DNA from 2 places in the Paenibacillus sp. FA6 genome. Region 1 is predicted to be linked to the other one. Evidence: riboswitches for the same ligand, from Rfam matches in the RefSeq annotation. Region 1 holds a riboswitch; the other holds the start of a gene.

The links. Region 1 has a riboswitch for FMN ahead of ACP8HI_RS02200 (DMT family transporter). Riboswitches for the same ligand answer to the same signal wherever they lie in the genome.
Region 2: another riboswitch for FMN. It lies ahead of ribD (bifunctional diaminohydroxyphosphoribosylaminopyrimidine deaminase/5-amino-6-(5-phosphoribosylamino)uracil reductase RibD); the one in region 1 lies ahead of ACP8HI_RS02200 (DMT family transporter).

The regions. Positions count from the first base shown of each region.
Region 1 covers NZ_CP188820.1:484,698-492,989, reverse strand. The annotation lists rRNA gene ACP8HI_RS02210 (23S ribosomal RNA) at 1-817, opposite strand, end outside; rRNA gene ACP8HI_RS02205 (16S ribosomal RNA) at 1,215-2,772, opposite strand; gene ACP8HI_RS02200 (DMT family transporter) at 3,160-4,119, opposite strand; FMN riboswitch at 4,347-4,500, opposite strand; gene ACP8HI_RS02195 (S-layer homology domain-containing protein) at 4,703-5,734, shown strand; gene hflX (GTPase HflX) at 5,828-7,087, opposite strand; gene ACP8HI_RS02185 (IDEAL domain-containing protein) at 7,715-8,080, opposite strand; gene ACP8HI_RS02180 (hypothetical protein) at 8,191-8,292, opposite strand, start outside.
Region 2 covers NZ_CP188820.1:2,570,995-2,579,286, reverse strand. The annotation lists gene ACP8HI_RS12125 (carbohydrate ABC transporter permease) at 1-423, opposite strand, end outside; gene ACP8HI_RS12120 (carbohydrate ABC transporter permease) at 423-1,304, opposite strand; gene ACP8HI_RS12115 (cache domain-containing sensor histidine kinase) at 1,431-3,245, shown strand; gene ACP8HI_RS12110 (response regulator transcription factor) at 3,246-4,853, shown strand; FMN riboswitch at 5,016-5,188, shown strand; gene ribD (bifunctional diaminohydroxyphosphoribosylaminopyrimidine deaminase/5-amino-6-(5-phosphoribosylamino)uracil reductase RibD) at 5,466-6,566, shown strand; gene ACP8HI_RS12100 (riboflavin synthase) at 6,590-7,255, shown strand; gene ACP8HI_RS12095 (bifunctional 3,4-dihydroxy-2-butanone-4-phosphate synthase/GTP cyclohydrolase II) at 7,274-8,292, shown strand, end outside.

The sequences.
Region 1 (8,292 bases):
ACCTCATCCCCGCATTTTTCAACATGCGTGGGTTCGGGCCTCCAGTGCGTGTTACCGCACCTTCACCCTGGACAGGGGTAGATCACTCGGTTTCGGGTCTACGTCCACGTACTAAATTTCGCCCTATTCAGACTCGCTTTCGCTGCGGCTCCGCCTTCTCAGCTTAACCTTGCACGGGAACGTAACTCGCCGGTTCATTCTACAAAAGGCACGCCATCACCCATAGAACGGGCTCTGACTTTTTGTAAGCACACGGTTTCAGGTTCTATTTCACTCCCCTTCCGGGGTGCTTTTCACCTTTCCCTCACGGTACTGTTTCACTATCGGTCACTAGGGAGTATTTAGCCTTAGCAGATGGTCCTGCTGGATTCATACGGGGTTTCACGTGCCCCGCACTACTCGGGATACGTCTCGGAGAGAATATACTTTCAGCTACAGGGCTTTTACCTTCTATGCCGGGCCTTTCCAGACCTCTTCGCTTAATATATTCCTTTGTAACTCCGTGTGAGACGTCCACAACCCCAAAGAGCAAGCTCCTTGGTTTGGGCTAATCCGCGTTCGCTCGCCGCTACTGACGGAATCACTATTGTTTTCTCTTCCTCAGGGTACTTAGATGTTTCAGTTCCCCTGGTCTGTCTCTACCTACCCTATGTATTCAGGTAAGAGTGACTGCGTATTAACACAGCCGGGTTTCCCCATTCGGACACCCCCGGATCAAAGCTTGCTTACAGCTCCCCGAGGCAGTTTCGTTGTTCGCCACGTCCTTCATCGACTCCTAGTGCCTAGGCATCCTCCGTGTGCTCTTAGTAGCTTAACCACGATGCTCCTGTTTTGACTCTGGTGCTCTGTTGTCCGCTTATTTCCCCCGTAAACGGTTGAAACAAGCTCCCAAAGGATCCCCAGCCTCAATACACTCGCACGTACATTTTAGTCCGTATTCAGTAAACTGAATACTCGCTAGCTACTTTTACACTTTGTTTCGTTAACAAGTTAACAAAACGTACATATAAAAGAATGTTCATTCTAACTTACAAATTCGTTCGTTATCTAGTTTTCAAGGATCAAAGTCATTTCTACAAGAGAAATAACATGTTTGAAAGATTGCTCTTTCAAAACTGACAACGAGTGAGTGTGCGACTTTACATTGTAAAGTCTTACGGTGACCATAGTCACCGTGTTCGAATGTTTCCGTCTCAGGAAACGATTCTCCATAGAAAGGAGGTGATCCAGCCGCACCTTCCGATACGGCTACCTTGTTACGACTTCACCCCAATCATCTACCCCACCTTCGGCGGCTGGCTCCCTTGCGGGTTACCCCACCGACTTCGGGTGTTGTAAACTCTCGTGGTGTGACGGGCGGTGTGTACAAGACCCGGGAACGTATTCACCGCGGCATGCTGATCCGCGATTACTAGCAATTCCGACTTCATGCAGGCGGGTTGCAGCCTGCAATCCGAACTGAGACCGGCTTTGTTGGGATTGGCTCCATCTCGCGATTTCGCAGCCCGTTGTACCGGCCATTGTAGTACGTGTGTAGCCCAGGTCATAAGGGGCATGATGATTTGACGTCATCCCCACCTTCCTCCGGTTTGTCACCGGCAGTCTATCTAGAGTGCCCACCATAATGTGCTGGCAACTAAATATAAGGGTTGCGCTCGTTGCGGGACTTAACCCAACATCTCACGACACGAGCTGACGACAACCATGCACCACCTGTCTCCTCTGTCCCGAAGGCCGCCACTATCTCTAGTGGATTCAGAGGGATGTCAAGACCTGGTAAGGTTCTTCGCGTTGCTTCGAATTAAACCACATACTCCACTGCTTGTGCGGGTCCCCGTCAATTCCTTTGAGTTTCAGTCTTGCGACCGTACTCCCCAGGCGGAGTGCTTAATGTGTTAACTTCGGCACCAAGGGTATCGAAACCCCTAACACCTAGCACTCATCGTTTACGGCGTGGACTACCAGGGTATCTAATCCTGTTTGCTACCCACGCTTTCGCGCCTCAGCGTCAGTTACAGCCCAGAGAGTCGCCTTCGCCACTGGTGTTCCTCCACATATCTACGCATTTCACCGCTACACGTGGAATTCCACTCTCCTCTTCTGTACTCAAGTCACCCAGTTTTCAGTGCGACCCAGGGTTGAGCCCTGGAATTAAACACCAAACTTAAATGACCGCCTGCGCGCGCTTTACGCCCAATAATTCCGGACAACGCTTGCCCCCTACGTATTACCGCGGCTGCTGGCACGTAGTTAGCCGGGGCTTTCTTCTCAGGTACCGTCACCTTGAGAGCAGTTACTCTCCCAAGTGTTCTTCCCTGGCAACAGAGCTTTACGATCCGAAAACCTTCATCACTCACGCGGCGTTGCTCCGTCAGACTTTCGTCCATTGCGGAAGATTCCCTACTGCTGCCTCCCGTAGGAGTCTGGGCCGTGTCTCAGTCCCAGTGTGGCCGTTCACCCTCTCAGGTCGGCTACGCATCGTCGCCTTGGTGAGCCATTACCTCACCAACTAGCTAATGCGCCGCAGGTCCATCTATAAGTGGCAGATTACTCCGCCTTTCAGTATCTCTTCATGTGAAGAAATAAGTTATCCGGTATTAGCTACCGTTTCCGATAGTTATCCCAGTCTTACAGGCAGGTTACCTACGTGTTACTCACCCGTCCGCCGCTGAAATCTCAGAAGTGCAAGCACTTCTGAAATCTCCGCTCGACTTGCATGTATTAGGCACGCCGCCAGCGTTCGTCCTGAGCCAGGATCAAACTCTCCAAGTTAATGAAAAGAGCGATTATGCTCATTATGAAACATACTGACGAGAATTATTCATTCTCAATCCAAATGATTTCTCATTTGTTTGTTCTCACTTTCGTGAAAACCACTCACTCGTTGTTCAGTTTTCAAAGATCAATTTCTCTTTCGTTAATCACCAGTGTGTCTCGGTGACAACTTTTATATCATATCGCATCCGGTTTAATAATGCAAGTCTTTTTTTAATGTCTTTGTTAGACATTTTTTATTTTCTCGCTGACCGGATTTATAATATAACATGCCATCCTCTATCAGCGCAAGTCATATTTTTTTACAATTTAAAGATTCAATATAAACAAAACAATCTCTCTGCCCCACAGTTTCTATGGTTGCAAAGAGATATGGTTTAGTCGTTAAACAAGCGTCGTCTCACCATCTTGTCTAGAGATTGCAAACAGAGCTACCCAGATCAGAATAAAACCAATCAGTTGTGGTTGCGTGATCACCTCTCGGAATGCAATCCAATTAATCAGCACGCCTACCATCGGGAAACTTAACTCTGCCAATGTCGCAACCGACGCTTTCGTAGTCGTTAACCCCTTATAGTAAACCAGGAGACTGAGCAGACCAGGTAATAGAGCTTGACCCACCAGATTCAAAGATACCCATACCATAGCAGTCGATCCGATTGGTAAACTCCACACTCCTCCTTCACCCCAAGTAATAAAGAGTAGCAAAGGCAATGCCAGTATGAACCTTAAGGAAGTGACAGTCTCATACTTCATCTGGCCAACCATTAAACGCCCCATCACAGTCGATCCGCCCCATAGAGCAGCAGCGCCTAGCGAAAACAAGCTACCTACTTTAACAAAATCATTCCAATGACCTACTGGTACTGCAAATCCAAATGTGAGCAAATAAGTACCGATTATCGCTAAAAGAAACAGTTTGGAGAAATTCTTTGGAAGTCGTTCTTTCAATAGTATTCTCGCCAAGATAATGGCAAACAACGGTTGAAGCTTTTGAAGCAACAGTACAGCATTAATGTTCCCATTAGCCAATCCCATAGTAAACAGTATCGTCGCAATGGCTGAACCGCCCCAAGATATAAACAGAAGCGCCACAACATGTCTCATCCGTAATCCACGGAGTTCGTAGCGATTCTTCCATAGCACCGGAGCAACAAACACAACAATAATCATATGTTCAAGCAATACAATCTGGGTTGAAGTAAGTGAATCTAATAAAATAATTCGAAATAGAGGATCCACTCCCCATAGAGCTGCTCCCAATACTACTAGCCAAAACCCACTCTTTGAAGGCTTTTCTCTTACAGATGCAACAGGCTTCACACTCTCCACTACATTGTCCACTCTCTCTGTCCCCTTACTCTGAATATGGGGTCTTACAAAAGAAAACCCCCGCATTCGATAGTTATCGACATTTACGGGGGCTGATCAAATAAGCTTGTGCGCACAAGTAGAAACGGCTATGCCGTCCTTTTTCAAAGACGGCACCCGTTTCAGCGGAAATATAAGGAATAGAGTATCAAGTGAAACTTATACTTTCTTATATTTTCAAAAAACACGTCATGCATTTGCTTGATCTTCTCCCATCCGGACTTTACCGTCGGCCTTGGAATCACACCAAGTCAGTCGCCACCATCTTCATGATGACGAGTCGCGGGCTAGAAGTTCATCATAAACAGGAACTCTCACCGCCGGTTAGGAATTTCACCTACCCCGAAGATCCATATTCAATTTGTAAAATGCTATATCCTCTATTAAAATACTCACAATGAGATTAGTCAATGATTTATTTCTGCAAACTACTTTATTCTTACATTTCATGAATCCATTACCTCTAGCATGCATTTTCAATAGAATAAAAAAAGTTGACGCCACACTGCAACCTTTTACAAGTATTCTCCATCTATATAAGTAGAGGTGATATAAAATGAATAAACAAAAATCTAAATTCAATGTTACAAAGTTAGCTATCATTTGTAGTGTCCTGGCAACATCGCTATCACTTGGTAGTTCAGCACTTGCTTTCTCCGATCTGTCAGGTGATCCGGCTGAAGCAAAAATCAATTCTCTAAGAAATTCAAATATCATTAATGGTATTAGTACTGAACTATTCGCTCCCAAGTCCAAGGTCACATATGCTCAGGGACTTCAGTTCCTAATCAACGCCTTCAACTTACAGTTGGATAACCATCCATCTAAGGCAAGTGACCACTTCGACAAAGTAGCTGATGACGCATGGTATGCCAAGGCATTCCTTATTGCTCATGACAATGGCCTTGCTGTAGATAAGACAGTTAATCCTAGCGACACAATAACTCGAGCACAATTTGCACACTTAGTTAACCAATCTCTTTTGACGAAAGGTAACTTTCCAGTAACTTTAATGTACGTCCATATCTCAGATGGGGAGAATCTTTCATCAGAAGTTTCGAACAGCCTACAGACGCTACTTAATACGGGGATTATTACTTTAAGCGAAAATAATGGTTTCCGGCCAAACGATGGAATAACTCGCTCTGAAGCAGCTATCATGATTTATAATTCATCTGAATTTGCTAAAAAAATTGTACCCGAGCAAAAAGTCATTGCGCCTAAAAAGACCTACAAGACCAGCATTTCTATTGAGAAAGTAACCCAGGACGTGAACAAGGTATCGCTCACAGTGCATGATCTTCCTAATCCAGGATACTCGGCCTCCATTGAACGAATAGAATTTGGCCCTGATCTAACAGCAACCGTGTACTATGTTATTAATAATCCAGACCCTGACCTTATGTATACTCAGGTTATTTCTAAATCTACGGCTGTCACTTACTTATCTGCGAAATATAAGGCAGTGGCACAATACGAAGCAACTTCTATTGATCAGTCCGATCCTTCCTCATTAATGCTTCCTTTCGGAGAAGCACCGAACACGTCAAATACACCCTCTAATCCTGAGGATCTCATCGCGAAGTAAATAAAGCTTCAATAGAAAACAAGGCTCCCCTAGAAGATTCCAGGGAGCCTTGTTTTCTATGTTTAAATATTATTCCATTCGTCCTGCATCAATTCAGACTACGTACTCACGATACTTCTCAACATCCATCGCTCTGCATTCGAGTGTCAATCGTGTACCCTCATGATCATATTCAGTAGAGATCACATGTGCATGTTCATTTAAATAGGAAACCACTTGCCCTTGATCAAAAGGAATCAGCATCACACACTGTATATAATCTTTAAAGATATGTGATCTAATCAAGTCCACAAGTTCGGATATACCCACTCTCGGCTTCGCCGCAAGGTAAATACTATCACCATCTACTACTGGAATTTCACAATCGACCACATCACATTTATTGTACGCAAGGATCGTTTCAATATTTGTAATACCGATCTCTTCTAATGTATGTTCTGTAATATTCATCAACTGCTCATACTTAGCGTTAGAATAATCAATCACATGAATCAACAGATCGGCTTCTGCCACTTCTTCAAGCGTAGATCGAAACGCCTTGATAAGATGATGAGGAAGTTTACTTACAAATCCGACCGTGTCTGTCAGTAGAAAGGACTTATTATCTTCGAGATGTATATTACGAACCGAGGTTTCCAGTGTCGCGAACAACATATCCTTCTCAAACACCAACTTGTTACCGGATGGACTGAACGACTCTACCAAAGCATTCATGATCGTTGATTTCCCTGCGTTTGTGTAGCCAACTAGTGATACGACTGGAAGCTTATTTCTTTGGCGCTGCTTGCGTTGGGTTTGGCGTTGAGATACGAGTGTCTCCAGTTCTTTGTTCAAAGCGCTGATTTTATCCTCTATTCTACGACGATCAAGCTCAAGCTTCGTCTCCCCAACACCTTTATTCTTGGTACCAACACCTCCACCTTGCCGGCCCAAGGATTCACGCAAACCGATTAATCTAGGAAGCATATACTGCAGTTGGGCTACCTCCACTTGAAGTTGAGCTTCCCTTGTCTTTGCCCGCTTCTCAAATATATCTAGGATTAGAATAGTCCGATCAATCACCTTACATTGTAAGTCTGCTTCCAGATTACGAATTTGGGAGGGAGACAATTCATCGTTAAAAATAACCATGTTTGCTTCCTGCTCCTCATACAATGCTCTGAGGTCCTGTACTTTCCCTTTTCCAATATAGTGAGTTTTATTCACTTTCTCTAAGTTTTGTGTCAGCTGTTCTACAACTTCTACATGACAAGCCGAAGCCAAGTTCCCTAGTTCCTCCATAGAGTATTCGAAATCCTCTTGATGCTTCACATTGACACCTACCAGGATCGCTCGCTGTTGCAATTCTTCCATTAATTTAATCTCCTTTAAGTTCATAATAAAAAACCTCAGGCTAATCTCCTGTGGTTAAGCGAACGGGATATATCCATCTTTACCTAAAAGATGACCTTTCATATATGTATACACAAAAATGAAAGATCCTTCGGTCTAATAAGCCATGGTATGGATGATTGTAGGGGTAATTATCCATAAATACAACAAAAAGAGGGCGGGGTCGCCCTCCTCTTTATTGATGCGATTATTCGCAATAAATGGAGTTCTCTAGAAATATACAGACCAATCCCGTTCGCCCTGCACAGTAGCAGAGCCTTTGCACTATTCAATTAGTGGTACAAAGGTTGAAAACGGATTGTATCATTCATCTCTTCGAGAACCCTCCGATCATTATAGTTACTTCCATATTAACACAGATGCACCCATCTCTCAATCTAGATAAAGATAAACGGCTACGCCGTCCTTCGCTTATGCGAAGAAGGACCGTTTGTCCAAAAATATAGGAGATAAAAGTAACGAAAACTTATACTTTCCTATATTTCAAGCAGAGACGACTATGTCGTCCTTTTTCAAGGAGTTTATGCTTTTGATGCTAGCGATACTTCATATCACTTTTAGGTATCCATTGGCCCCATCATGTGCCATTTACAATATTCCTAATCGATTGCTCTTCATATCTGTAATCAAATAATCCTCTATATGTGAATTGGATGCATGATGAATTGAGTTTAATTGATCGGTTAATTCCATGAACCATTGTTCATCTTTAGCCAATAATGCGATATCGATTAGATTCTTTAATTGCTCACTATTATCTAAGGAACTCTCTTGGAGCTTTTTCACACCTTGATTACGTACATCAATAGTTGTACCAATCACCGTTTCGTGATCCGAGGCAATCACATGTATTCCCATAGTGCCAGCTAACAAATTTATTGAATCGATAAAACCATGTATTAATTCGCCTTGATTTGTATTTCCCTTGACCCAATCACCTATTTCAATACTCATTACAAATCACCACCATTTAAGTTAGTTTGAGAATAATATCTATTTAATAACTTTTCGAAAGCTATACTGTAACTATAATTGTTTCAGTAATGATTGTCAAATTGCTTTTATTAAAGAAACGCCTTCCGCCTCCACCATTCACTATTAGGTGTAATAAGTACAACTACATTCAACCCAATCCCTCTGAAGCTAACTTTAGTTGCATGGAGTAC
Region 2 (8,292 bases), 2.1 Mb from region 1:
TGATCTACTATTGTTGACACCAAGTACGTTGATGACTTTCAGTAGCGGAATCATGATCGATTGGAATGGAATAACCATGGCAGCTACGAACAGGAAGAACAATGCTTTATTAAAAGTTGTATCTGATCTAACCATCTGGTAGGCGCCCATTGCAGCAAATAATGCCATAAGTGTTACACTTACTACCGTAATGCCAAATGAATTGGCAAAGGCTTCTGGAAAGCGGGTTAATTCCCATGCTTTGGTGTAGTTCTCCCATTGGAATACGGCCGGCCAGCTGGCCGAGTTCGTCATAATATCTCCGAAAGGCTTCACAGAGTTGGCAAACAGAAAGTAGAATGGTACGAGAAACAACAGACCGACAAGGACCATCACTGCTTCAGTGATGAATAAGCGTCCGCTATATTTTTTTTGCGTACCCATTAGGCTTCTACCTCCTTACTCTTCGTGATGCGGACCTGAATCATGGTGATGACTGCCACTACGACAAAGAATAGTAGTGATTTCGCCGTACCGAGTCCGTATCGATTATTCTGGAACGCTTCAACATAGACATTCATCGCTACCGATTCTGTTGATTTGAAAGGTCCACCTTTGGTTAGTGATAAGTTAAGATCGAACATTTTAAACGCCCACGATATGGCAAGGAAGAGACAAATCGTTATAGCAGGCATGATCAACGGAATGATAATACTGCGCATCATTTGCCATGCGTTGGCTCCGTCAAGCTCAGCCGCCTCGATGACCTCAGAAGGGACATTAGTTAGGGACGAGATGTAAACGACCATCAGATATCCTGCAGACTGCCATACGAATACAATGGTGATCCCCCAGAATCCGGTTGACGCATCACCCAGCCACGGAAGGTTAAAGAATGACCATCCTGTCGCATCGCCTAAAGTTGAGAAACCTTTGATGAAAATAAACTGCCAGATAAAACCAAGCAATAGACCACCGATGACATTCGGCATGAAGAAGATCGTACGCAACACATTGCGTAGCTTCAAGCCCTTGGTCAGGAAGTAAGCTAGGAAGAAACCGACGACGTTAGTTAAAATCACACCCACAATGGTGAAGCGAGCGGTAAACCCGAAGGATTTCCAGAAATCAGGATCATTCGTAAAGATTTGTTTGAAGTTCTCAAAGCCTACCCATTCAACTGTATTTGCTACCCCGTTCCAATCTGTGAACGAGTAGTACATGCCAAGCAGAAATGGAATAATCATAATTAAAGTAAAAAATATGAGAACCGGACCTACAAATATCAATTGTGGTCCCCACTTGGACAGCTTGTTGTTGTTCATCCTGCACACCTCTTTCTTTCTACTGGAGAACTGTTATATTTTTATTATGCGGCTTATGGAGAGGGTTAAACACCTACGCAGGTGAACTCAAAGGTGTAATTTATTGATCGGAAGAGGTGTATCACGATGAAATGGAATAGAATACGTACGAAACTGATTGTATTTATGTTAATTGCTGTTACGATCCCTATAGTGACTACAATGCTTATTACCTATTCGTATACGACGAAATCGCTCATTTCACGGTCCATAGATGAGAATGCTAATCTACTGTATCAAGGGCAAAGGAATCTTAGTGCTCTGCTGCAGGACTTGAACCGGACTTCGACCACTGTGTACTCTAATACGGAGTTCTTCAGACTATTGCAGAGTGGTTATGAAGACGCTCAGAGTAGTTCCCGTATGTATGCGGGATTATCTTATATCTCTACGTCCATTCCGGATATTTATCAGGTCTACTTATATGAGAGCAAAAGTCGAAAAGCAACGCTTGTTACCTTGAATACTCCAAAAAGAAATATGGATGTGGATGCTTTTTCAGGAGCTGTCATCGAGGGATCCCAAAGTACTTTCGTACAAAAGACACATATGAGCCACACTTATGGTCTTGGGAAAATTCAGGCTAACTATCCGTCTGAGCCCGTATTTACGCTACATCGTAGAATCGAGGAGATCCCCTCAATTGAAGCAATCGGTTATTTATCCATAGATGTGAAGTTGTCTGCATTAACCGATATTATAGAGCAGCTATACCACAAGGAACGCGAAAATATATATATTATTGATGCTAATGGAAGTATCGTTTATAGCGATAATACAGAACAACTGGGATCGCCCATGACGGAGGAGTGGTATACGAATCATATTGCAGGTACGGAGGAGAGCACAGGGAATTTCAAAAGTGACAATGCCATATTTATTTATCAGAATTTGAAAAAAGCTGGGGCGGATTGGACTTTGGTGAAACAGATCCCTGTGCCATATCTCATCCGTGAAGCTAATAAAGCGGTAGCTATCAATCTTCTACTTTTGGGAATTTCCCTTGTCATTATTGTAGCTGCTTCCATTGTGATTTCTATCAAAATAACGGCTCCGATTAAACAGCTCAGTCGTTATATTAAAGAGGTACAGACTGGTAAAATGAATATTGATATCCAACAGGTTAGTAACGATGAAATTGGCCAGGTGATGACCCAATTTGGCAGTATGATGAACACGATCAACAACTTGATCTTAAGGGAGTACAAGTTGGAGTTATCCAACAAAACCAATCAACTAAGGGCGCTTCAAGCACAGATTAATCCCCATTTTTTAAATAATACATTACAAATTATCGGTACACTTGCTCTTGAATTGAACGTTCCACGCATTTATGCACTGCTATCTTCCCTAGGGAAAATGATGCATTACAGTATGCATAATGATGATAAAACAGTGATGTTGAAGGATGAGTTGGAGCATGTCAAAGCTTATGTTGAGCTTCAAAAGGAGCGGTTTGAAAACAAATTCAGTTTCCGTTACGATGTAGAGGACTCTTTACTACGGACACCAATGCCGAAAATGATATTACAGCCCATTGTGGAGAATTATTTCAAGCACGGTATGGACCGTACACGATCGGACGGTTTATTATTGCTTACAGCTAAAGGACTGGCAGACGGACAGGTACAAATAGACATTGAAAACAATGGGGCCTCAATATCTGCATCCCGTCTTGAAACGTTGAAGTGGCAGCTTCAAAGCTCCGGAAGTATTTATACGGTTGTTCAGGGTGATGCGGTAAGAGAAGCTTCTGATTCTTCGGGAATTGGATTAGTAAATGTACTGACACGACTGCGGATGGTATGCGGTCCTGATGCAGTTATCATTGTGGATAATATCAAGCCCGTTGGAATTCGCATTAGTTTGAGATTACAGTCTGAATCGGAGCGTGAAGTATAAGTGAGGGCATTAATTGTAGATGATGAAGCTCGGGTTAGAAAAGCAGTACGCCTGCTCGTAGATTGGGAGCGTCATGGTATTGATGAAATTGAAGAAGCTGAGAGTGGCACGGAAGCGATCGAACGTATCCGTATAATGAGGCCCGCTATCGTTATTATGGATATGATGATGGAGGCGGGAAATGGTCTAGAGCTAATGGCGTGGGTAAGCGAATTTGCCGTGAGTGTCAAGTTCATTGTTGTCAGTGGGCATGATGATTTTGATTTCGTTAGGCATACCGTTCGCCACGGCGGAATTGATTATATCCTTAAGCCGATAGATCCGGAAGCGATCAATGCGGCGGTTTCCAAAGCAGTCACGAGCTGGAATCAGGAGGAGCAGGGGCGTAATACCCAGCAGCAGCAAAATATACAGCTGAATGAGTTCAAACCAATTTACGGTGAGCGCCTGCTCTCTTCCTTGATTGATGAGCCTATAACTGCTGAGGCATCACTCCGTAGATTGCGTCTGGAGGGAGTCGTGCCGGAAAGTGTAGTTTCAGGGCGTCTCATGCTGCTACAAATGGATACAGGAGATGGTCCTTTATTTAAGCGATTCGGCAATGATAGCGATCTCCTACACTATGCTATCGTGAACATCTGTAATGAATTTATGAAGAATGGGAAGCGGGGTGTCGCCTTTCGTTATTGGGGTGCTCCGGCTGAGATTGCCATCATTTTATGGGAGAATTCCGAGGCCGCCACTGAGCTTATCGTAGACATCAATCAAGGGATTTACTATACTTTGCAGCGCCGAGTACATTGGGGGGTAGGCAATGCAGGCCTGCTACCACAGAGCCTTCCCATTCAATACGAAGAGGCGGATGCAGCGCTACGCCACCGCAATCTATTGAAGCCTGAGGATTATGTGCACAGTAATAATACAGACATTACTCCCTCTAAAGGCTCGTTTTCGAATATGAGCGATGATTGGAAGACGTCTGTGATGAGTGGGCAACCCGTGCAGTTGCAAGCGACCTCCAAACGCTGGATCGAAGAGTTAAGCCGCAGCGGTATCGTTACCCCGGAAATGTTATCCTTATGGAAAGCTGATGCGCTACTGTTTCGTTCTCAACTGCTCCGTGAGAATGTCGGTGATGATGCAGAGAATGCTATTACTGCGTTCGAGAGCTCCGATGTGCTACATCCTGCGCCCTTCACGAACGGTTACTCCTTCTCCCTGTTTGCCTGGCGCGATTGGTCGTACGACTTCATGCTACGCCTGTCTCAAGAGTTGCTTTCTTGGCAAGGTAGCGAGTTTAAGACGATGAGCCAGATCGTTAAGTACATCGAGAAACACTACATGTCCGACCTATCCTTACAGGAGGTTGCGCGACACTTCTCAGTTAGCCGTGAATACATTTCACGTAAATTCAAGCAGGAGCAGGGCATCAACTTCTCAGACTATATCGCTAAGTATCGGATTGATAAGGCCAAGCTACTATTAGAGAATCCGCATTTCAAAATCTCACAAATCTCAGAAATGGTCGGCTTCCGGGACGTCAAATATTTCAGCAAAGTATTCAAGAAGCAGGAAGGAATGACACCGCAAGGGTATCGAGGGAAGTGAAGATACAGTATTACAACAGCGTGATGAAAGGTTTGAAACGGGATCAAGAATGTCATTTCACTTTGCGGTTCAATTGTAACTTGCTATAATAAATATAGTGATACTCTTGTATTTTTATTTTGTTGATGGTAAAATTCGTACATAAATACAATTTCATATTGATTTATCCTTCGGGGTTGGGTGAAATTCCCTACCGGCGGTGTTGCCTTATTATAATTCATACCAATGAATATGATATGGCTTAGTCCGTGACCCATACGCTGATGTACGTAGCATATGGTTGACCTAGTGTGAATCTAGGACCGACAGTATAGTCTGGATGGGAGAAGGAGAGCAACTTGCGCAATTCACTTAAGTGATCGCGTACGGTAACATAATAAATAAGGCACCGATGTACGTGACTGATTTCACAATATATACACAATGATGTTATTTGTCATGTGTGGATTATTTGTTGAATGATTCCGTTGCTTTATTTTTGTGTACTCTACATTACTCTCATAACCAAGCCCTGTATCGGATGAATGGATATCATCTGTTGCGGGGTATTTTTGATTTTTTGCAATTCATCTATGTCAGCATGGTGTATAGAAGGATGGGGTGAAGTATACAGTGGAAATTATGAATGATGAGTTCTACATGTCGCTCGCACTAGATATGGCAGAACGAGCTCAAGGACAGACTCGTATTAATCCTGTCGTAGGTTGCGTCGTCGTAAAGGACGGGGTCCTGGCTGGTTTAGGAACGCATTTGGAGCTGGGAACCCCACATGCAGAGGTCCATGCATTGAATATGGCTGGCGAGAAGGCATTAGGGAGTACCGTCTATGTTACCCTGGAACCTTGTAGCCATTATGGAGCAACACCGCCCTGTAGTGAGCGTTTGATTCGAGATGGTGTCCGACGCGTCGTGGTAGCTACTCAAGACCCAAATGCACAGGTGGCTGGCAAAGGGATCGCTATGCTGCGTGAGCAAGGGATTGAGGTTGAAGTCGGATTACTTCAAGATCGAGCATTGAAACTAAATGAGAAATTCATTAAATATATTACAACAAGGATTCCATTCGTTACCTTGAAGACTGCTAGCACGTTGGACGGTAGGATTGCCTCCAAAACAGGAGATAGCAAATGGATTTCCAACGAAGCTTCGCGTGAACAGGTACATACACTCCGTCATCGTCATCAAGGCATCATGGTTGGGGTAGAGACGGTTATAATGGACAATCCACATTTGACAACACGCCTGGCAACGGGAGGGTTGAATCCGATACGTATTATTGTAGATTCACAGTTACGCACGCCATTGGAATCTAATATTGTAAACGATGGATTAGCACAAAGTATCATATTAACTACAGAGCAGATGGATGTTGTGAAGGCAGAACGTCTTAAGCAAGCGGGTGTTATTGTACTTGTTTGTGGTGAAGGTCCGCGAGTAGATCTATCTATAGCCATGGCGGAACTTGGTGCAATGCAGATAGCTTCAATTCTTCTTGAAGGAGGAGGAACCTTGAATGGTGCCATGCTAGAGGCTAAATTAGTTGATCGAATTATACTTTATTTAGCGCCCAAAATTGTAGGAGGCTTGAACTCCCCTAGTAGTTTCTCTTTTGAGGGAAGCGAATCGATGAAGGATGCTGTTAGATTAGAATCAATGGAAGTGGAGCAACTGGGAGATAATCTGTGTATTAGTGGCATACCCGTGTGGTCCTAATCTGTTGGAAAGGAGGTTATATCATGTTTACGGGGTTAGTTGAGGAGATAGGTACGCTTCGAGGAATTACGCGAAGTGGAGAAGCAATGGTACTGCATATTACGGCTTCCATCATTATGGACGATTTGAAGATCGGAGATAGTGTATCTGTGAATGGGGTATGTCTTACAGCAACATCTATTGATAGTCAATCATTTGCCGTAGATGTTATGCCTGAAACATATCGTAATAGTAACCTGAAAGATCTCCAGATGGGAAGCAAGGTGAATTTAGAGCGTGCGATGATAGCTAATGGACGCTTTGGTGGACATATCGTTCAGGGGCATGTTGATGGTATTGGGACAATTCATCATGTGACCAAGAATCAGAATGCAGTTGTGTATGAGATTACACCAGCAAGTTCAAATATTCTTAAATTTATTATCCCTAAGGGTTCGATAACGCTTGATGGCATTAGTCTCACGGTTATCCATACGAGTGGAAATACATTTCAGGTATCGATCATTCCGCACACGTTGGCTCAGACCGTTCTGCATCATAAGCGTGCTGGTGATACTGTGAATATTGAATGTGATGTGCTTGGTAAATACGTGGATCATTTGCTTCATTATAAATCTTCAGGACAGCAAGATGAGAGTGAACACGCAGGAATAAACATGGAATCCTTAGCTCGAAATGGATTTGTGTAATTTTAGGAGGAAATGATGATGGAGAATGATATTATTTTTGATCCAATTGAAGAAGCCATATATGATCTGATGCGTGGAAAGGTCATTATCGTCGTAGATGATGAAGACCGTGAGAATGAAGGGGATTTCATTGCCCTCGCTGAAAAGGCAACCCCGGAAGTAATCAATTTCATGATTAGTCAGGGCCGTGGATTGGTATGCTTGCCTATCACTCAAGAACGTGCCGATGAATTGGATTTGAGACCGATGGTTGAACACAATACGGATAACCATGGTACTGCTTTTACGGTATCTATTGACCATAAAGATACTACAACGGGAATATCTGCTAATGAGCGTTCATTAACGGTGAAGGCAATCATGGACCCCAATGCAACTAGAGAAGATTTCCGCAGACCGGGACATATGTTCCCATTGATCGCTAAAAAGGGTGGTATTCTTCGTCGTGCAGGCCATACGGAGGCAGCAGTAGATTTGGCTCGTATGTGTGGCTCATATCCCGCAGCTGTCATCTGCGAGATTATTAAGGAAGATGGTACGATGGCAAGACTGCCAGATCTGGTTACGATCGCTCGTGAACAGGACTTGAAGCTTATTAATATCAAGGAATTGATTCATTATCGTAATGATAAGGAAAGATTAGTTAATCGTGAAGTTTCGGTGCGCATGCCAACGGATTTCGGTGAATTCCAGGCGATTGCATATACCAACGAAGTGGATGACAAAGAGCATCTTGCATTGGTTAAGGGTGAGATTGACCCGAATAAGCCCGTACTTGTGCGTGTTCATTCCGAATGCTTGACGGGAGATGTATTTCACTCTCATCGTTGCGACTGTGGACCACAGTTTGCGGCAGCACTTCGCCAAATAGAAGCAGAAGGTAGTGGTGTTCTGCTCTATATGCGTCAGGAAGGTCGAGGTATTGGTCTGCTTAACAAATTGAAAGCTTATAAACTGCAAGAGGAAGGTTTGGACACAGTTGATGCTAATCTGAAGTTAGGTTTCCCAGCTGATCTAAGAGATTATGGCATTGGTGC